DNA from 4 places in the uncultured Enterovirga sp. genome. Region 1 is predicted to be linked to each of the others. Evidence: predicted binding sites of a transcription regulator. Region 1 holds the regulator's gene; each other region holds the start of a gene.
The links. The regulator LexA, encoded in region 1, represses DNA repair genes until DNA is damaged. The targets are predictions, from matches to a motif close to TGTTCNNNNTGTGTTCNG.
Positions count from the first base shown of each region.

Region 2: a site for LexA is predicted at 2,855-2,872, ahead of parE (DNA topoisomerase IV subunit B). Genes of this name have one in related genera too.
Region 3: a site for LexA is predicted at 4,201-4,218, ahead of ACFE87_RS01600 (single-stranded DNA-binding protein). Genes of this name have one in related genera too.
Region 4: a site for LexA is predicted at 3,008-3,025, ahead of uvrA (excinuclease ABC subunit UvrA). Genes of this name have one in related genera too.

Region 1 is NZ_CAXTAZ010000033.1:31,928-37,110, forward strand. Features, by position in the region: gene ACFE87_RS16080 (AI-2E family transporter) at 1-534, shown strand, start outside; gene ACFE87_RS16085 (MFS transporter) at 617-1,843, shown strand; gene lexA (transcriptional repressor LexA) at 1,955-2,653, shown strand; gene ACFE87_RS16095 (ComEC/Rec2 family competence protein) at 2,692-4,986, opposite strand.
Region 2 is NZ_CAXTAZ010000004.1:32,012-37,194, forward strand. Features, by position in the region: gene ACFE87_RS03465 (outer membrane protein) at 1-165, shown strand, start outside; gene ACFE87_RS03470 (GNAT family N-acetyltransferase) at 253-741, shown strand; gene parE (DNA topoisomerase IV subunit B) at 738-2,801, opposite strand; gene ACFE87_RS03480 (enoyl-CoA hydratase/isomerase family protein) at 2,906-3,694, opposite strand; gene topA (type I DNA topoisomerase) at 3,705-5,183, opposite strand, start outside.
Region 3 is NZ_CAXTAZ010000002.1:32,603-37,785, reverse strand. Features, by position in the region: gene gyrA (DNA gyrase subunit A) at 1-2,254, opposite strand, end outside; gene ACFE87_RS01605 (M20 family metallopeptidase) at 2,444-3,571, opposite strand; gene ACFE87_RS01600 (single-stranded DNA-binding protein) at 3,584-4,111, opposite strand; gene ACFE87_RS01595 (sensor histidine kinase) at 4,441-5,183, opposite strand, start outside.
Region 4 is NZ_CAXTAZ010000002.1:150,983-156,165, reverse strand. Features, by position in the region: partial or broken gene ACFE87_RS02170 (carbohydrate ABC transporter permease) at 1-246, opposite strand, end outside; gene ACFE87_RS02165 (ABC transporter substrate-binding protein) at 591-1,928, opposite strand; gene ACFE87_RS02160 (VOC family protein) at 2,181-2,948, opposite strand; gene uvrA (excinuclease ABC subunit UvrA) at 3,119-5,183, shown strand, end outside.

The sequences.
Region 1 (5,183 bases):
GTCCCCGTGCGGCACCGCGCGTTCGCGGACGAACTCCTGGACGAGCTCGAAAGCACGATCGTGTCGTGGCTGGGGGCGCAACTCATCCTCATGGCCTTCATCGGAGCCATGGTCGCGCTCGGCCTCTGGGCCATCGGCGTGCCCTACGCGCTCGTGCTCGGGCTCCTGGCCGGCCTTCTCGAATTCATCCCTTATCTCGGACCGATCCTGTCCGCCGTCCCGGCGATCCTGATCGCGCTCGCGGCCGACACCACCACGGCGCTCTGGACGCTCGGCCTGCTGGTCGGCGTGCAGCAGGTCGAGAACAACGTCCTGCAGCCGATCGTGCAGAAATCGCAGGTCGACATCCCGCCCGTCCTGCTGATCGTGGTGCTGTTCGGGATGGGGACGCTGTTCGGGGTTGCCGGCATCCTGGTCGCCACCCCGCTCCTCGCCGTGGTCATGGTCGTGGTCCGGCGCATTTATATCGAGCGCGTCCTGGAAGGTGGAGCGAAGGCGCCGGGCACGACCGGCGAAGCCCGAAGCGCCGCCTGAGGCGCCCTTCAGGCCGTGCTGGACGCTCGCGCGACCTTCGTCTAGTGCCGGGGCGGCTCACGATCCTCGCGGAGGCTCCATCATGGCGAGCTCGGCCCGCCGGCAAATCGTCTTCGTCAACGCCGCGCATCTCCTCACCCATTACAGCCTGCTGATCCTGCCGACGGCGGTGCTGGTGATGGCCCGGCCCGGCGGCGCCTTCGGGCCCGATTACGGGCCGGTGCTCGCGCTCGCGACCGGCATGTTCGTCCTCTACGGGGTCGCCTCGCTCCCGCAGGGATGGCTCGCCGCCCGAATCGGGCGCCACGCGCTGATGCTGGCCTTCTGTTTCGGCACCGGCCTGTCGTTGATCGCGGCCGGCTTCGCGGCGACCCCCCTCCTCCTCGCGCTGGCACTCGGCTCGGCCGGGCTCTTCGCGGCGATCTATCACCCGATCGGGACCGCGATGCTGGTCGAGGCGGCGGGCGAGCGACCCGGCCGCTCAATCGGCACGAACGGCGTCTTCGGCAATTTCGGCGTCGCCCTTGCGCCGGTCGTCACGGCCTTCCTCGCCCAGCGCTACGGCTGGCAGGTCGCCTTCATGGTGCCCGGCATCGTGTGCATCGGGCTCGGCCTCCTCTGGATTGGGGTGCCGGAATACGACCACGCCGCCCATCCTTCCGCGACGCCCTTCCCGGTGATCCCGGCGCCCCTCGTCCGGCGCGCCGTCGCGACGCTGCTCGCGATCGCGGTCGTCTCGGGCCTCGTCTTCAACGCCTTCACGCTTCTCCTGCCGAAGCTGATGCAGGAGCGGCTCGCCGGCGACGCGAACCTGATCCCGATCGTCGGAATCCTGGCCTTCGCGGTCACGCTGTGCGGCGCCGCGACCCAGTTCACGGTCGGACGGCTCATCGACCGCACGACGCTGAAACGCCTCTTCCTGCCGCTGGCCCTCGTCCTCGCCCCGACCCTCGCCGCGCTCTCCTTCGCGCAGGGCTGGCTGGTCCTGCCGCTAGCCGGGGTCGCGGCCGCGGTGATCTTCGGGCAAGTCACCGTGAACGAGACGATGACCGCCCGCTACGTCGCGCCACCGCTGCGGGCGAAGCTCTATTCGGTGCGCTTCTTCATGGGTTTCCTCGGCAGCGCCGTGGCAGCCCCGCTCATCGGGTTCCTGCACGAACGCACGGGCAGCCTCACCTCGGCGACCCTGGTCCTTGCCGGGGTCGCGACCGTCACCTTCCTGTGCGCCCTCTTCTTCCCGGATCGGCCCGAGGAGCTTCGCCCCGAACTCTGGGCGAAAGCCGATCCCGCGATCGCGCCGGCCGAGTAGAGCGGAAGAGTAGGTCCGAAAGTCCACATCGCCGCTTGTGGAACATTAGCAGAACGGTTACGCCGTTCATGCTTTGTTTCTCACCCGAGTCGTTCGAGCAGGAGCGCGACGATGCTGACCCGCAAGCAGAACGAGTTGCTGCGCTTCATTCACGCGCGCCTCTCCGAATCCGGCGTGCCGCCCTCCTTCGACGAAATGAAGGAGGCGCTCGACCTGAAGTCGAAATCGGGCATCCACCGGCTGATCACCGCTCTCGAGGAGCGCGGCTTCATCAAGCGGCTACCGAACCGGGCGCGGGCGCTCGAAGTCCTGCGCATGCCTGAGACGACCGCCAGGCCGAAATTCAGCCCGAGCGTCGTCGAGGGCAATTTCGGGCGAGCCCGTACGACGCCGGCGGCCGCTCCGGGCGGCGTTCCCGACGGCGGCAAGGCCGTTTCGATCCCGGTCATGGGCCGCATCGCGGCCGGCACGCCGGTCTCCGCCCTGCAGAACCGCTCGCATTCGATCACGCTCTCGCCGGACTTCCTCGCGTCGGGCGAACATTATGCGCTCGAGGTGCGGGGCGATTCGATGATCGATGCCGGCATTCTCGACGGCGACACGGTCGTCATCAAACGCCAGGACGACGCGCTGACCGGCGACATCATCGTCGCGCTGATCGACGACGAGGAGGCGACGCTGAAGCGTTTTCGCCGGCGCGGATCCTCCATCGCGCTCGAAGCCGCGAACCCGGCCTACGAGACGCGCGTGCTCGGCCCCGACCGCGTCCGCATCCAGGGCAAGCTCGTGAGTCTCGTCAGGCGGTACTGACGGCCGAGCGGCGCGCCCGTCCTCCCGGTGCGAGTGCCTCAAGGCTCCGCATCGGCATCCGGGAGGTCCGGCACCGCCTCCTCCGCCGGAGCAGGACGTGAGGCGGGCCTGCCCGGCGGCGGCGAGGCGGATGCGATGGCGGCGGCCGGCCTCGCGGAGGCTTTGCGGGCGAGCCATGGCCGGCTCTCGCCAGGGCGGCGGGTGGTCTCGAGCCGGAACCCCGACGACGTCGCGAACAGGGTCGTCGCTCCGTGTCCGGCCAGGAAGGCGCGGTCGACCAGGGTGGGCGCGGCGCAGTCCGGCGGTGCCTGAAGGTGGGAGAGGACGACGGCGGCACGGCCGCAATCCTCGGCAAAACCGCGCCGGTCGAGGAGATGCGAGACGATCCGGCCGTCCCGCATCTCGATCGTGCAGCCGATCCGGTCACAGCGCGGTCCGGCCTTGAGCGAGGCATCCGCGGCCCGGCGCGCATCGCCATCGGCCTTGAGCCATTGCTCGGCCGTGAAGGCCGGGACCCGCCCCAGGAGCGCGAGCCGGCCGTCCCGGCCCCGGACCGCGGCGCCCGACCCGTCCCGGGCCACGTAGATGTCCGGGCGCGGCGCAGCGGAGGCGAGCGCCACGCCCAGAATGAAGGGAAGGCCCGCGAGAAGCCGGAGCGCCGAACCACAGAGCGTCGCGACGAGCAGCGCGAAGGCCAAGAGCGAGAGCGCGCCCGCCCCGAAGGCCGGCACCACCAGCGTCGAACCGGCGAAACCCGCGACCCATTCCGACAGGCGGAGCACGCCGTCCGTGGCATAGCCCATGGCCGCCCAGATCGGACGGTCAAGGCCGAAGGGGAGCGCGACCACGCCGATCACGGCGGCCGGCATCACGGCGAAGGACACGAGGGGCAGGGTCGCGGCGTTGCCGATCAGCCCGTAGGGTTGGACATTCTGGAAGTGGAAGGTTCCGAACGGCCCGGTCGCGAGCGTCGCGACGAGCGTCGTGCCCAGGATGCCGGCGAGCGTCATGCCGACCCAGAGTGCCGCCCGACGAAGCGGGTCGCCCGCCTCCGCCGCGGGGCGGACCCGACGCGCCGCCTCGGCGAAGGCGATCAGGCCCGCGACCGCCGCGTAGGACATCTGGAAGCTCGGTCCGAGCAGCGCCTCGGGCTCCCGCGTCAGGACGAGGATCGCCGAGATGGCGAGGTTGCGGAGCGACAGCGCCGGCCGGTCGAACAGGATCGCGCCCTGCATGACGAGGATCATGACGAGCGAGCGCTCGGTCGCGACCTCCGAGCCGGAGAAGATGCAATAGGCCGTCGCGCCCGCCATGCCGACGATCGCCGCGATCTTCTTGATCGGCCAGCCAAGCGCCAGCGCCGGCGAGAGCGCCAGGAGCGCGCGCGTCGCGGCGAAGAAGAGGCCTGCGGCCAGCACCATGTGCAGGCCGGAGATCGACACGACATGGTAGATTCCGGCCGCCCGCAGGATGTCGTTCGTGCGTTCGTCGATGAGGCCGCGCTTGCCGGTGACGAGCGCGGCCGAGACGGCGCCGGCCTGCCCGCCGATCGCCTCGACGATCCTGGCCGTGAGCGCGTTCCGGGCCCGGTCGATCAGGGCCGCGCTCCGCAAGGACAGGTCGGGCGCGAACGGGGGCGGCTCGATCCTCACAAGACGGCCCGAGGCCGAGCCGACCGCGCCGATCCCGCGGAAATAGGCGTCGCGGGCGAAGTCGTAGCCGCCCGGGCGCGCCGCTTCCGGCGGCGGCAAGAGCCGGACCGTTCCACCCACGTAATCGCCCGGCGCCAGGCCCGCGACCGCCCGGACCGTCACGCGCACGCTGGACGGGACCTGCCCGCCCTCCCGACGCTCGAGCTTCGCCGTCCGGATCACGAGCCGGCCGCCGCCGGAGGCGCGCTCCTCGACCGTCTCGATGAACCCCTCGAGCCGTCCGACGTGGAGCCGGTCGAGGACCGGAGCAGCCACCATCTCGGTGCGGACGAGCGCGGCCGCGGACCCGAAGAAGACGGCAGTCAGCGCCACGAAGACGATCATGCGGCCGAAGCGGTGGCGGGCGAGATACGCCCCGCAGGCGAAGCCTGCCCCGGCCGCGAGCGGAGGCCAGACCGAAACCGCGCCGTCCGCCGCGAAGGCCAGCACGATCCCGAGCCCGTAGGCGACCGCGATCCAGGGAAAGAGCCTGCGCCGGTCGATCTCCTGCTGGACGAGGTCGGAGAGCTGCGCGGGCAAGGCCGCCAGCGCATTCCGGACGGCCGCATTCCAGCCGCCAGCCCGGATCGCCGGCGCGGTCCCTGCAGCCGCGGCGCCGGCAGCGGAACGCGTCCGGGCCATGCCCTCGCGCCCGCCCCGGTGCCGCTCGCCTGCTGACCGCATCGTACCGACGCCACGCCGCTGTCTTGCGCATGCTAGACGATCGCCGGCCGGAAGCCACCCGTCGCATCGGGATTCGGCCGCGAATCCACGATGGCGCTGCAGCTTCCGCGTGTCCGCCGTGGTTCGGGCCACCGGCGACGAGCTCGGCCAAGACC
Region 2 (5,183 bases), on a different contig from region 1:
CTGACCGGCAAGATCGAGGGCCTTTATGTCAGCATGGACCAGGATCGTCGGGTGAACCCGGTGTATTCGGGCGTTGCCGCGAACATCGTGACCCTCAACGACACCCGCCAGAGCGACTTCACCGTCGTCCGCGCCGGCATCAACTACAAGTTCAACGGCTTCTAAGCTTCGGCTTAGAGCGACGAACACAGGGCCCGGCGGCGACGCCGGGCCTTTTTTATGCCCGGGACGCTCCTTGACCCTCTCGGGGGCATGGTCAGGATCCGACCGGCCCGGACCGACGAAGCCCCAGCCGTTTTCGAGCTTTTGGGCGAGCTGTGGCGGGAGACCTACGAGCCGCTGATCGGCCGAGACCGCGTCGCTAGCCTGCACGAGCGCTGGCACGCGCCGGAGCTGCTGGCTCGACAGATGGTGGCGGCACCTGCCTCCTTCCTGGTCGCGGAATTCGAGACCGGGCAGATCGTCGGGCACGCCTATGCCTCGGCTTTTCGTCCGCCGGTGCTGTTCGTGGTCCGGCTCTATGTGCAGCGGGAGCAGCAGAAGCAGGGGATCGGGAGCGCTTTACTCGCCCGACTTGCCGTTCTGCACCCGGACGCCACGACGACCCGCCTCTTCGTCATCAAGGGCAACCTGGGCGCGCTCGCTTTCTACCGCCGGCACGGCTTTGCGGTGACCGGCGAGGCCGAGGAGGACGGCGTGGTCTCGCTCCGCCTCGATCGGGCCGGGCCGGGCAGAGCCTAGATGTCGAGCTGCGCCTCGTCTGCGAAAGCGGCGCGTTCCTGGATGAAGGCGAAGCGCGACTCGGGCTTGTTGCCCATCAGCCGCTCGATCGAATAGCCCGTCCCGATGGCGTCCGCGTCGACGATGGTGACGCGCAGAAGGGTCCGCTTCCGGGGATCCATCGTGGTCTCCTTCAGCTGCGCCGGCATCATCTCGCCCAGGCCCTTGAAGCGGCCGACATCGACCTTCGCCGATCCCTTGAAGGCGGTGCGCAGCAGCTCCTCGCGGTGTTTCTCGTCCCGCGCATAGACGGTCTTCGCGCCCTGGGTCAGCCGGTAGAGTGGCGGCATCGCGAGGTAGAGGTGGCCGCGGTCGATCAGGCGGGGCGTCTGCCGGTAGAAGAAGGTGATCAGGAGCGAGGCGATGTGGGCGCCGTCCACGTCGGCGTCCGTCATGATGATGACCTTCTCGTAGCGGAGGTCGCCATCCTTGTAGTGGCTGCCCGTACCGCAGCCGAGAGCCTGGGTCAGGTCCGAGAGCTGCTGGTTCGCGACCAGCTTGTCGCGACCGGCCGAGGCCACGTTCAGGATCTTGCCGCGGAGCGGCAGGATCGCCTGGGTCGCCCGGTCCCGGGCCTGTTTCGCGCTGCCGCCTGCCGAATCGCCCTCGACGATGAAGAGTTCCGATCCGGCCGCCCCGGCGCGGGTGCAATCGGCGAGCTTGCCGGGCAGGCGAAGCTTCCGGGTCGCGCTCTTGCGGGCGACCTCCTTCTCGGCCCGGCGGCGGAGGCGTTCGTCGGCCCGCTCGACGACCCAGTCGAGCAGCCGGTTCGCCTGCAGCGGAGAGGCCGCGAGCCAATGGTCGAAGGCGTCCCGGATGACGCCCTCGACGATCCGGGACGCTTCGAGCGTCGCGAGCTTGTCCTTGGTCTGGCCCTGGAATTCCGGTTCGCGGATGAAGACCGACAGCATGGCGGCGCATTGCGCCATGACGTCGTCGGTCGTGACCGCGGCCATCCGCTTCACCTGCCCGACCCGCTCGGCATGCTCGCGCAGGCCCCGCAGCAGCGCGACCCGGAGCCCGCCCTCATGCGTGCCGCCCTCGGGGGTCGGGATCGTGTTGCAATAGGAGCTCGAAAAGCCATCCGCGTCGGCGAGCCAGGCGACCGCCCATTCGAGCGAGCCATGACCGCCCGGCTTCGTCACCTTGCCGGCGAAGATGCCGTCCGCGATCGGGGTCGCGCCCTCGATCTCGCGAAGCAGGTAGTCGCGCAATCCGCCCGGGAAGCGGAACGTGGCCTCAGCCGCGATCGGATCAGGCCCTGTCAGGAGCGCAGGGTCGCAGCGCCACCGAATCTCGACGCCGCCGAAGAGATAGGCCTTGGAGCGGGCCATCTTGAAGAGCCGCCGGGGCTCGAAGGTGAGGTCCGGGCCGAAAATCTGCGGGTCGGGATGGAAACGGACGCGCGTTCCCTTGCGGTTGTGAACGCGTCCGATCTCGGAGAGGGGGCCGAGCGGCAATCCGCGCGAATAATCCTGGCGATACAGGATCTGGTTCCGGGCGACCTCGACCTCGAGCACGTCGGACAGCGCGTTCACGACCGAGATGCCGACCCCGTGCAGGCCGCCAGAGGTCTCATAGACCTTGGAATCGAACTTCCCGCCCGCATGCAGCGTGGTCATGATGACCTCGAGCGCGGACTTCGTCGGGAATTTCGGATGCTTATCGACCGGGATGCCGCGGCCGTTATCCGTGACGGTCAGGAAGTTGCCGGCCTCGAGCGAGACCTCGATGAAGGTGGCGTGGCCGGCCACGGCCTCGTCCATGGCATTGTCGATCACCTCGGCGAAGAGGTGATGCAGCGAGCGCTCGTCGGTGCCCCCGATATACATGCCCGGGCGGCGGCGGACGGGTTCCAGCCCCTCGAGGACCTCGATCGTGGATGCGTCGTAGCTCGGCGGCGGCGTCGGGACAGCCTGAAGCGCCGGGCGGGCCCGGGCCGTCCTCACACCAGGGGAGGGCGGCAGCTCGGCGCTCTTCCTGAGCGCCGCCCCACCGCCGAAGAGATCCCGTTCGGCCATCTGAACTCACACGCTGATTCGCCGGAGCCCCACCATAGCAAATCAGAGGTAAAGAGAACAAAGAGGGTACTATCGTCTGTGCAGAACCGAGGGTTCTCTCGCGCTTAGCGCCCCTCGAAGCTCGGCTTCCGTTTGCCGAGGAACGCCGCCCGTCCTTCCGCGAAGTCGCGGCTCGCATACAGGATCGATTGGGCATCGGCCTCGGCGCGAAGCACATCGTCCAGCGTGCCGGGCATCCGGGCGAGGAGGCGCTTGGCATAGGCGTTGGACAGGGGGGCGGCGTCGGCTGCGATGCGAGACGCAAGCGCGACGGCGACCCTTCGCGCCTCCCCGGCCTCGGCGACCTGATCCACGAGGCCCCAGCGTTCCGCGGCCTCCGCGTCGAAGGTGTCCGCCGCGAGCATGATCCGCCGGGCCCGGCCCATTCCGACCCGCATCGGCAGCGTGAAGGCGATGCCGAAATCCGGGACGAGGCCGAGCCGGTTGAAGGAACAGGCGAAGCGCGCGCTCCGGCCGGCGACGACGATGTCGCAAGCCGCCGCCAGCGAAAGGCCGGCCCCGACGGCGTAGCCCTCGATCGCAGCGACGACCGGCTTTTCGCCCTCGACCAGGAGCCGGACGATGTCGTGCGCGCTGGTGAGCCGGTTACGTCCCGAAATCGCGTCGAGACCCGCCATCGCGACGATGTCGCCTCCAGCGCAGAAATGATCGCCCTCGCCCGTGAGCACGATGGCGCGGCAATCGGGATCGGCCATCGCCCCACGAAGCGTGCGCTCCAGCGCGGCTCGAAGCTCGAGCGACAGCGCGTTGCGGCGTGCGACGGCGTTCAGCGACAAGGTCGTGACCGGGCCGTCGTCGGTCCGGAGAACGAGTTCGGGTTCGATGTCGCTCATCCGGCGTCCCCTAGGACTCGGCGGCTTTCCGTTTCGGGCTGCCAGCCTTCTTCGGCGCCTTACGGACGACCTTCTTCTTGGTGGGCTTGGCGCGCTCCGTGGTGCTCGCAGCCTTGCTCTTCGGGGCCGCGGCCCGCCCACGTGCCGGCTTCTTCGAAGGTCCGGCTGCTCGGCGGGCGACGAGCAAAGCCACGGCCTCGTCGAGCGTCACGGCATCCGCGCTCGTCTCGCGCGGGATCGTTGCGTTGGTCTCGCCATCCGAGACATAGGCCCCGTACTTTCCCGCCTTCACGACGATCGGCTTCTTCGTTTCCGGGTCATCGCCGATGAGCCGTCCCGGATCGACGACACGGCCGCCGCGGCCACCGCCGGATTCCTTCGTCACGATCAGGTCGATCGCCCGGTTGCCGCCGATCTCGAGCACGTCGTCGTCGCGGCTGAGGCTCGCATAGACCTTGCCGTGCTGGACATAGGGTCCGTAGCGGCCGATCCCGGCCAGGATCGGCTGGCCGCTCTCCGGGTGTTTCGCGATCTCGCGCGGCAGCGACAGCAGCTTCAGCGCCCGTTCGAGGTCGATCGTCGCGGGTTCGGTTCCCTTCGGGATCGAGGACCGCTTCGGCTTCTCGCCCTCGCCGAGCTGGATGAAGGGGCCGAACCGCCCGTCCCGAACCGTGACGGGTAGGCCCGTCTCGGGATCCTCGCCCAGCGCGCGGATGCCGGGCGTTCCCGGGTCGCCGTCCTCGCCGCCGGCGGCCGCGAGCTGGCGGGTGTAGCGGCATTCCGGGTAGTTCGAGCAGCCGACGAAGGCGCCGAACTTGCCGAGCTTCAAGGAAAGCTGGCCATTGCCGCAGGTCGGGCAGGTGCGGGGATTCGACCCGTCTTCCTTGGCCGGGAAGATGTGGGAGCCGAGAAGCTCGTTCAGCGCATCCAGAACCTCGGTCGTCCGCAGGTCCTTCGTCTCGCCGACCGCGGCCGAGAAGTCGCGCCAGAACTCGCGCAGCACGTCCTTCCAGTCGATCTCGTGGTTCGACACGCGGTCGAGCTGCTCTTCGAGCGCGGCGGTGAAATCGTATTCGACATAGCGGCGGAAGAAGCTCTCCAGGAAGGCGACCACGAGCCGGCCCTTGTCCTCCGGAACGAGCCGCTTCTTGTCGAGCTTCACGTATTCCCGCTCGCGCAAGACCGCGAGCACGGCCGCATAGGTCGAGGGCCGCCCGATGCCGAGCTCCTCCATCCGCTTGACGAGGCTCGCCTCCGAATAGCGCGGCGGCGGCTCGGTGAAATGCTGCGTCGAGGCGATGCGCCGGCGCTCCAGCGCCTCGCCGGCCCGCATCGGCGGCAGGCGTCGCTCGTCGTCGCTCTCCGCATCCGCGGCAGCGCCGGTCGGCTCCGGCTCGTCGCGACCCTCGCGGTAGAGGGTCAGGAAGCCGTCGAACTTCACGACCTGGCCGGTCGCCCGCAGCTGGATGTGTCGCGGGCCAACGGCAGC
Region 3 (5,183 bases), on a different contig from region 1:
TCGCTTTAACGTGGCGGAGGATCGCCATCGAGATGACAGCGTCATCCTTGCCCAGCGCGACGCCCCGGACGCCGGTCGAATCGCGTCCCTTGAAGACCCGGACTTCCGGCACGGCAAAGCGGATGCATTGGCCGCCGGCGGTGGTCAGCAGCACGTCGTTGTCCACGGTGCAGATCGCAACGCCGACAATGTGGTCGCCCTCGTCGAGCTTCATCGCGATCTTGCCGTTGCGGTTCACCTGGACGAAATCGGAGAGCTTGTTCCGCCGCACGCCGCCCGAGGCGGTCGCGAACATGACGTCGAGCGTGTCCCAGGTCTCCTCGTCCTCGGGCAGGGGCAGGATGGTCGTGATGCGCTCGTCCTGCTGCAGGGGCAGCATGTTGACGAGCGCCTTGCCGCGCGCGTTCGGCGCGGCGAGCGGGAGCCGCCACACCTTCTCCTTGTAGGCCTGGCCGCGCGAGGAGAAGAACAGGATCGGCGTGTGGGTGTTCGCGACGAAGAGCCGTGTGACGAAATCCTCGTCCCGGGTCTGCATGCCCGAACGGCCCTTCCCGCCGCGGCGCTGGGCCCGGTAGGTCGAGAGCGGGACCCGCTTGATGTAGCCCGCATGGGACACGGTCACGACCATGTCCTCGCGCTGGATCAGGTCCTCGTCGTCGACGTCGGAAGCCCAGTCCAGGATCTCGGTCCGGCGCGGCGTGCCGAAGGCGGAGCTTGCCGCATTCAGCTCGTCCTTGATCATGTCCATGATGCGGGTACGCGAGCGCAGGATTTCGAGATAGCTTGAGATTTCGCCTGCAAGTCCTTGCAACTCATCGCCAACCTCGTCCCGCCCGAGGGCGGTGAGGCGGGCCAGGCGCAGCTCCAGGATGGCGCGGGCCTGGATGTCGGAGAGCCGGTAGGTTTCGTCGTCCGCGATCCGATGGCGGGGGTCGTCGACCAGCAGGATCAGTGACGCGATATCGGCGGCCGGCCAGTCCCGGTCCATCAACTGCTCGCGGGCGGTGTTCGGGTCGGGCGCGGTCCGGATCAGCCGGATGACCTCGTCGATATTGGCGACCGCGATGGTGAGGCCGCAAAGGACGTGAGCCCGGTCGCGAGCCTTGCCGAGCAGGAACTTGGTCCGTCGGCTGACCACCTCCTCGCGGAACTCGACGAAGGCCCGGATGAAGTCGCGCAGCGTCAGCGTCTCCGGCCGGCCGCCATTCAGCGCCACCATGTTGGCGCCGAAGCTCGTCTGCATCGGGGTGTAGCGGTAGAGCTGGTTCAGCACGACGTCCGGCAGGGCGTCGCGCTTGATCTCGACCACGATCCGCATGCCGTCCCGGTCGGATTCGTCGCGGAGCGCCGCGATACCCTCGATCCGCTTCTCGCGGACAAGCTCGGCCATCTTCTCGATCAGCGTGACCTTGTTCACCTGGTAGGGGATCTCGGTGACGATGATCGCCTCGCGATCACGGATCGTCTCGGGCTTCGTCTTGGCCCGCATCACGATCGAGCCGCGGCCGGTGGTGTAGGCCGAGCGCGCGCCTGCGCGGCCGAGGATCGATCCGCCGGTCGGGAAGTCGGGTCCGGGGACGATCTCGATCAACTCGTCGATCGAGATCGTGGGATCGTCGATATAGGCGATGCAGGCCTGGACGACCTCGCGGAGATTGTGCGGCGGGATGTTGGTGGCCATGCCGACGGCGATGCCGCCGGCGCCATTCACCAGCAAATTCGGATACTTGGCCGGAAGAACGACGGGCTCGCGTTCGCGCCCGTCATAGTTCGGCTGGAAGTCGACGGTGTTCTTGTCGAGATCGTCGAGGAGCGGCATCGCGGCCCGGTCGAGCCGCGCCTCGGTGTAGCGTTCGGCCGCCGGAGGGTCGCCGTCGACCGAGCCGAAATTGCCCTGCCCGTCGATCAGCGGCAGCCGCATGGAGAAGGGCTGCGCCATCCGGACGAGGGCGTCGTAGATCGCGAGATTGCCGTGCGGATGGTACTTGCCCATCGTGTCGCCGACGATGCGGGCGCATTTGCTGTAGGGCCGGTCCGGGGTCTGGTTGTTCTCGTGCATCGAGAACAGGATGCGGCGGTGGACGGGCTTGAGGCCGTCGCGGGCATCGGGCAGCGCCCGGCTCACGATCACGCTCATCGCGTAATCGAGATAGGACCGCTTCATCTCGTCGACGATCGAGACCGACCTGATGTCCGAGGCAGGGTCCTGGGGTGGGCGACCCTCGTCCGGCGGGTCGTTGTCGCTGTCAGCCAAAGTCTGTCACCTGAACTACACCCGCATCGTCTATCCGATTCAGCCGCGTTCGGCCAACCGGGCGGCGCCTTGGGGGAACCGGCGCGCGATAGGGAAAACGCAAGCCGATTGAGGCGCTTGCGAGCACCATCTTGATATGGCGCGCGAGGAGCCGCACCGCAACCGGCGCGGTCTCCACACCCGTTTCGCTCAGCGCAGGTTCTGCAGGAGGCTCGCCATCAGCCGCGCCCGCGGCACGAAGCTCGAAACCAGGGCATGTTCCGAGAGGGTGTGAGCACCGTCCCCGTCGACCCCGAGGCCGTCGAGCGTCGGGATGCCGAGGGCGGCCGTGAAGTTTCCGTCCGAGCCGCCGCCGGTCCGCGGCACCTCGCCCAGATCCAGGCCGATCTCGGCCGCGAGCGCTCGGGCCTGCTCGTAGAGAGCTGCAATCGCCTCGGTCCGCTCGTAGGGCGGTCGGTTCATGCCGCCCGTGATCCGGAGCTTGATGTCCGGGCCGCGCGGCTGCAACGCGAGCAGCTTCTCTTCCAGGGCTTCGCCATCGGATGCCGTCACGACCCTGAGGTCGACCGAGAAGCGGCAATGCTGCGGGATCACGTTCTGGGCCGTGCCGCCCGAGACCAGCCCGACCGTCGTCGTGATGCCGCGGTCGTAATCCGTCATGCCCTCGATCGAAGTGATGTGCATGGCGGCTTCCCGGATGGCGCTGCGGCCGTCGGGATGGCGCGAGCCGGAATGGGCGGGCCGCCCCTCGACCTCGAACTCGAACCGGCCGACGCCCTTGCGCGACGTCACGCATTTGCCGCCGTCGCGGGCGGGCTCGGTCACGAGCACGGCGGAAGCCCTGCGACCGAGATCCTCGATGATCCCGCGCGTCGTGGGCGATCCGATCTCCTCGTCCGACGTAAACAGGAAGGTCATGGGACGCGGCGCTGCGCCGGACTTCGCGACCGCGAGGAAGGCCCGGAAGGCCAGATAGGCGCCGCCTTTCATGTCGTAAATGCCGGGCCCGTAAAGCCGGTCGCCGTCGCGCCGGATCGGCAGGTCGCGCGCCAGCGTGCCGAGCGGATGCACCGTGTCCAAATGTGACAGGACCAGGATCCCGGGATCACCGGATCCAGGGCCGGCCCGCAGGATCACGCTGTCGCCGAGCCCGTCGCGCCCCGCGACGCGCTCCACGGCCACACTCGAGGTCGAGGCCTCGTCGAACGCGAGGTCCATGACGCGGTTCACACCTGCCGGGTCCGAGGTCGGTGATTCCACCGCGGTCCAAGCCGAGATGCCGCGGACGAGGTCCGCCTCGTCGAAGGACGGACGCATCAGGGTCCAGCCCTAGAACGGGATGTCGTCGTCGAGGTCCTTGGCGTAGCCGCCCCCGCCGCCGCCACTTCTCTCGCCGCCGGCCATCGCGGGCTTGCGCTCCATCGGGCCCGAGCGGCCGAAATCGCCGCCCCGGCTGACTTGGCCGCCGCCCGTATCCTCACCGAAATCGGAGGAGCCGCCGCCGCTGCGCCCGCCAAGCAAGGTCAGCTCGCCGCGGAAGCGCTGGAGGACGATCTCGGTCGTGTACTTCTCCTGGCCGGACTGGTCCTGCCATTTCCGCGTCTGCAGCTGACCCTCGATGTAAACGGTCGAACCCTTCTTCAGGTACTGCTCCGCGATCCGTCCGAGGTTTTCGTTGAAGATGACGACGGAGTGCCACTCCGTCTTCTCCTTGCGCTCGCCGGTCTGCTTGTCCTTCCAGCTCTCGGACGTAGCGAGTCTCAGGTTGACGATCGGGTCGCCCGAGCCCGTGCGACGGACCTCCGGATCGCGCCCGAGATTGCCGACCAGGATCACCTTGTTCACGCTTCCGGCCATGACACACTCCACTTGCCGCGCAGACCCGGCACCTTGGCGACAGGAACTCCCATCGGCAAGTGCGAGCCCGCTTCCGTCCTCACGCTTTTCGTTCTATCTTTGTTCTCGTGCTGCCACAAGGCGGCAAGCCGCCCGCCTGGAGCAGGAACCTTGCAGCGGTAACGGTGGTTCGGCCAGGACATCGTCATCGCTTCAGCCGAGAACGGCGATGCCAACCAGGATTTTGTGCGTCGTTCTCGGGGCGGTTGTCCCGGTGATCAGCGTCGGATGGCTGATCGCCTATCACTGACTGCTGCCGAGGTCGGCGGTCGGACGGTCCGCCACGGCCATCACGACCGCGACGGCAGGCGCGCCTGCAGCCGGCAGACCAGGCCGCCCGGCGCGAAGTCCATGACGACGTCGCCTTCGAGATCCTGAGCGAGGTTTCGCTCGATCAGCTTTCGCCCGAAGCCCAGTCGGGTCGGCGGCGTGACAGGCGGTCCTCCGGATTCGACCCAGCTCAGATGCAGCGGCCGATCGGGTGAGGCTGCGACGTCCAGACCCCAGGCGATCGAGACACGGCCCGAGGAGATCGACAGCGCGCCGTATTTCAGCGCGTTGGTGGCGAGTTCCTGCAGCGCCATGGCGAGCGCGAGAGCCGAGCGCGGCGAGAGTCGCAGGCTCTGACCCTCGACGGTGAAGCGCTCGCCCACTCCGGCTCGGTATGGGTCGAGGGCCTGATCGACGATCTCCCTCAGCTCCGCCCCGTCCCAGCTCTCGCGTGTCAGGACATCATGGGCCCGGGACAAGGCGAGAAGGCGCGACTCGAAGGCGTGCCGGGCCTCTTCCGTCGTCGCCTCACGGCGAAGGCTCTGGACCGCGATTGACTGGACCGTCGCGAGCGTGTTTTTCACGCGGTGGTTCAGCTCGTTGATCAGCAGCTTCTGGTGCAGTTCGGCGCGCTTGCGGTCGGTCACGTCACGGTGGGCGCCGATCAGCCGAACCGCCCGGCCGTCGAGGCCTCGCTCGATCTCGGCCGAAGCCGCGATCCAGCGCGTCTCCCCATCCGACGGGCGGACGATCCGATACTCCG
Region 4 (5,183 bases), on a different contig from region 1:
GGTTTCGCGGGTGAACAGGAAGGTGAAGTTCTGCAGGCCGATGAACCTGTCCATCCGCTTGTTCAGGGTGGCCAGGTGGAGCGCGTAGAAGGCCGGGTAGATGACGAGCGTCGCGATCAGGATGATGAGGGGCAGCGTGAACAGGAATGCGATCGTCGAGCGCTGACGCAGGAAGGCTGGTCCGCGCGATCGGGCGGGCGCGGCGGCCGACCTGGAAGGATGGTCCTGGAGAGCGATGTCGGACATCGTGGACCTCAGAGGATGACGTGCTCCGCCCTCGTGGACGGACGGTTCGCTTCGGGCAGAGGCCAAGGCGTGCCCTTCCCCTGGTGGGGAGGGTGGTCCGAGCGAAGTCGAGGGCCGGGTAGGGGGCGCGCAGGGGGCACCATCAGCGGTGCCGCCTGCCCGCCCCCCACCCCCGGCCCCTCCCCACGAGGGGAGGGGAGGCGCGAGCCGACGCGCTCGTGTTCAGCTCGCCCCTGGCTCTACCGCTCACCCCGGCGAAAGCCGGGGTCCAGTCACGCGGCGACGTCCTGGGTCCCGGCCTTCGCCGGGATGAGCGGGTGGCTCCCCGGGACAAGAGGAGAGCCTCAGCCGCGCATGAAGCCTTCGACCTCGCTCTCGGCCCAGGCGAGCGTCTTTTCCATGGTCTCGCCGCCGAGATGGCGGGCGACCATCTTGGTCATGATGGCCTGGTTGTAGATCTGGTTCGCGATCAGCGGCGGGGCGGGGGCGGCCGCGATCGAGAGGGTCATGTGGTTGTGCGGGTTCGGGTAATGGTAGAGCGTGCCCCTCGGCGGCTCGGCCTCGGCCCAGGTCTTAAGCGTGGTGAGCTTCTCGTAGGCCGGCAGGTCGTAGCCGCCCGACACCTCCACCATCTTGGCGATGGCGTCGGGCTGCGACAGCGCCATGAGCAGGCTCTTCGCGGCCGGCTTGTTCCTCGAGAAGGACCAGGTGCCCCAGAAATACGGCAGATAAGGCGCGAAGCGACCCTTCGGGCCGGCCGGCATGCCGTGCGTCCAGCATTGCCGGGCGATGTCGGGCGCATCGCGCTTCGCCACCGCCCAGGCGCTCGGCGGGTTGCAGACGAGGGCGCCGCGCCCTGAAACGAGCCATTTGTTGTTCGAGGCGTCGTCCCAGGCGGGAGCGTCCGGCGGCAGGAAGCGGGCGAGCTTGGCATAGTATTCCATCGCCTGCCGGACCGCGTCCGACTTGACGGTGACCTTGCCATCCTTGTCGACCAGCGCGGCCCCGAAGGACTGGAAGATGGCGCCCGCGGAATCCACCGAGTCGGTGGTCTGGCCGAGGCCGATCCCGAACGGGAAACCCGCCTTGTGGCATGCTTCCGCCGCCTTGAGGAACGTCTCCATGGTCCAGTTGTCGGCCTTCGGGGCCTCGCCAGCCGGATACATGGCCTGCACGTCGATCCCGGCATGCTGCTTCATCAGGTCCATGCGGGAGCAGGGACCCTTGATCTGGCTGCCGGGCGTCGCCGGCACCCCCATCCAGGTACCCTTCACACGGCCGAGATAATCGACGGTGCCGTTGACCGCGCCGTTCTGGGCGATCAGCGGCTTCATCAGGTCGTCGACCGGCTCGAGCTTGTCGGCATGGTCGTGGATGTACCAGGTCGGGAAGGCGAAGACGTCGTGCCCGGATTTTGCCTGCGCCTCGGCCGCGATGGTCAGGAGGTTCTTGTTCCCCTGGGAGGTGATGAAGTCCATCCGGACCTCCACCTTCTCCTTCTCGCCCCAGGCTCGGCAGATCTCCTCCGTCGCCTTGTTGGCGCCCGGCACCCAATGGTCCCAGAAGCCGACCGAGACGGTTCCGGCCGCGTGCGCGCCGCGCACGAAGGGGGCCGCCACGAGAGCGGCTGACGCCGCTCCTGTCTTGAGCACGCGCCGACGCGTGAATCGAGCATCCACCATGAGCCGTCTCCCTCTCGACCGCGTCTCTGGCAGCCTGGACGCACGGCAGCGCAAAGGTGATCCCGCGCCGTCCGGCTTGACCGGACTTGTCCGCGGGCAGAATGCCGGAACGGTTCGCCGGCAGAATGTCGCCGAATGCCCGGGAGACGCAAGCGAAACTTGCGCCGGAAGGACAAGTCGCCGATCTATGCTGCAAAGCAAAGAAGAATGCTGCACCTGCACTGCGATGTATTGCGCGCCGTCGCGTCTCTTCTAGCGCGGCCCGACCAGAGCCGTCATGGCGCCCTGCGGGTCCAGGAATTGGATGATCCACATGCCGCCAGGCACCTCCATCGGGCCGTTCAGCACCTGCCCGCCCAGGGCCTCCACCCTCGCCTTGGCGGCGTCGATCGACGGCACGCTGATATAGTAGAGCCAGAATGGGGCCGGGACTTCGGGCGGCTTCGTGAACATGCCGCCGAAACCTTCGCCATCCTCGATGCCGAAGAGCTGGTAGGTCCCTATCGGCCCCATATCGATGGGGGCGAGCTTCCGCCATCCGAACAGGTTTTCGTAGAAGGGAAACACGGCCTCCCATTCCGCGGCCATCAGCTCGTGCCAGCCGGCATGGCCCGTCGTCATCAGCGCGGCCTGCGCGGGGGCGTCCACCCACCGCATCAGCCCGAAGACCGCGCCCTGCGGGTCGGCCACGATCGCGAAGCGGGCGACGTTCGGAATGTCCATGGGCGGGACATGGACGGCGCCGCCGAGCTCCGCGACCCGCTGCACGGTGGCGTCGACGTCGTCCGTCTCGATCGAGCCGATCCAGCCCGGCCGTTTCCCGGCCGTGCAATCCTCGGCCGAGAGCCCCATCAGCCCGGCCGCGATGCCCTTCGTGCCGTGCAGCAGCCAATACGGGATCGGCGCGCTCTCCGCCGGCTCGGCCTTCCAGCCGACCACGTCGCGGTAGAAGGACGCGGCCGCCTCCGGCTCCGTGGTCATCAGCTCGTACCAGGTGAAGTGCTTTGGCGTGACGGACATCCCGGACTCCCTGTCGGCCCGGCCCGGAGCCCTCGCTGGACCCTGCCGGCGTTGCGACTCGTACGCGTTCTGTTCTAATCTGAGAAGACAGTCCGCTTTGTGCTCGGGCGGGCGCGTGCCTATCTCTGCCGATCCTGGACCCTCGCCGCGCCCGCGGCCGCCGGACGCCCATGCCCAAGCTCGACGACCTCTTCGACCGTTCCCGTCCGCGCGACTTCGGCGACCAGCGCGTCATCTCCGTCAGGGGTGCGCGCGAGCACAATCTCAAGAATGTCGACCTGACGATCCCGCGCGACAAGCTCGTCGTGTTCACGGGCCTGTCGGGGAGCGGGAAATCCTCGCTCGCCTTCGATACGATCTATGCCGAAGGCCAGCGCCGCTACGTCGAATCGCTCTCGGCCTATGCGCGCCAGTTCCTCGAGATGATGCAGAAGCCGGATGTCGACCAGATCGACGGCCTCTCTCCCGCCATCTCGATCGAGCAGAAGACGACCTCGAAGAACCCGCGCTCGACCGTCGGCACGGTCACCGAGATCTACGACTACATGCGCCTCCTCTGGGCGCGGGTCGGCGTGCCGTACTCCCCCGCGACCGGGCTCCCGATCGAGAGCCAGACCGTCCAGCAGATGGTCGACCGGGTGCTCGCGCTGCCGGACAAGACGCGGCTCTACCTCCTCGCGCCCGTCGTGCGCGACCGGAAGGGCGAGTACCGCAAGGAGATCGCCGACTTCCAGAAGAAGGGCTTCCAGCGCCTCAAGATCGACGGCACCTTCTACCCGATCGACGACGTCCCGGTGCTGGACAAGAAGTTCAAGCACGACATCGACGTCGTCGTGGACCGGCTCGTCGTCCGGCCCGACATCGCGGCGCGGTTGTCGGATTCGCTCGAGACGGCGCTCGAGATGGCCGACGGGATCGCCGTGATCGAGTTCGCGGACGACGCTGTCTCCTCCCCCTCCGGGGGAGGTGGCGGGCGCGGAGCGCCCGACGGAGGGGGCAAGCCCCTCCCGGCTCGCGCGGCGCGCGAGTCCGCCCTCCCCAAGGGGGAGGGAGACGCGCCCCGCCGCATCACCTTCAGCCAGAAATTCGCCTGCCCGGTCTCCGGCTTCACCATCCCGGAAATCGAGCCGCGCCTGTTCTCGTTCAACTCGCCGACCGGCGCGTGTCCGACCTGCGCCGGGATCGGGCACGAGATGCGGATCGATCCGGCCCGGATCGTGCCGAACCACGAGCTGTCGCTGAAGCGCGGCGCGATCGCGCCCTGGGCCAAGTCGACCTCGCCCTATTACGGCCAGACGCTGGATGCGCTCGCCAAGCATTACGGCTTCTCGACCGCCGCCAAGTGGTCGGCGCTGCCTGCGAGCGTGCAGAAGGTGATCCTCTACGGGTCGGACGGCACGCCCGTCCGCATGGCCTATAACGACGGGCTCCGGGCCTACGAGGTGAACAAGCCCTTCGAGGGCGTGATCACCAATCTCGAGCGCCGTTACAAGGAAACCGAGTCGGACTGGGCGCGCGACGAGATCTCGCGCTTCATGTCCGAGACGCCCTGCGCGACCTGCGGCGGCAAGCGGCTGAAGCCGGAGGCGCTGGCCGTGAAGGTCGACCGGCGCGACGTCTCCGAGGTCACCGCGCTCTCGATCAAGGAGGCGGTCGGCTGGGCGGTCGCTTTGCCCGAAAAGCTCACCGGCCAGCAGAACGAGATCGCGGCCCGCATCCTGAAGGAGATCCGCGAGCGGCTGACCTTCCTGTCCGACGTGGGCCTCGACTACCTGACCCTCGCGCGCGCCTCCGGCACGCTGTCCGGCGGTGAATCGCAGCGCATCCGGCTCGCCTCGCAGATCGGCTCCGGCCTCACCGGCGTTCTCTACGTGCTGGACGAGCCCTCGATCGGCCTGCACCAGCGCGACAACGAGCGCCTGCTCGTGACGCTGCGGCGGCTGCGCGACCTCGGCAACACCGTGATCGTCGTCGAGCATGACGAGGACGCGGTCCGCTCCGCCGATTACGTCGTCGATGTCGGGCCCGGCGCCGGCATCCACGGCGGCCGGATCGTCGCCCAGGGCACGCCGGACGAGGTGATGGCCGACACGAACTCGCTCACCGGCGACTACCTCACCGGCCGCAAGACCGTGCCGATCCCCGCAAAACGCCGCAAGCGCGACCGGGCGCGGCAGATCAAGCTCGTCGGCGCCAAGGGCAACAACCTGAAGGACGTGGCCGTCGAGCTGCCGC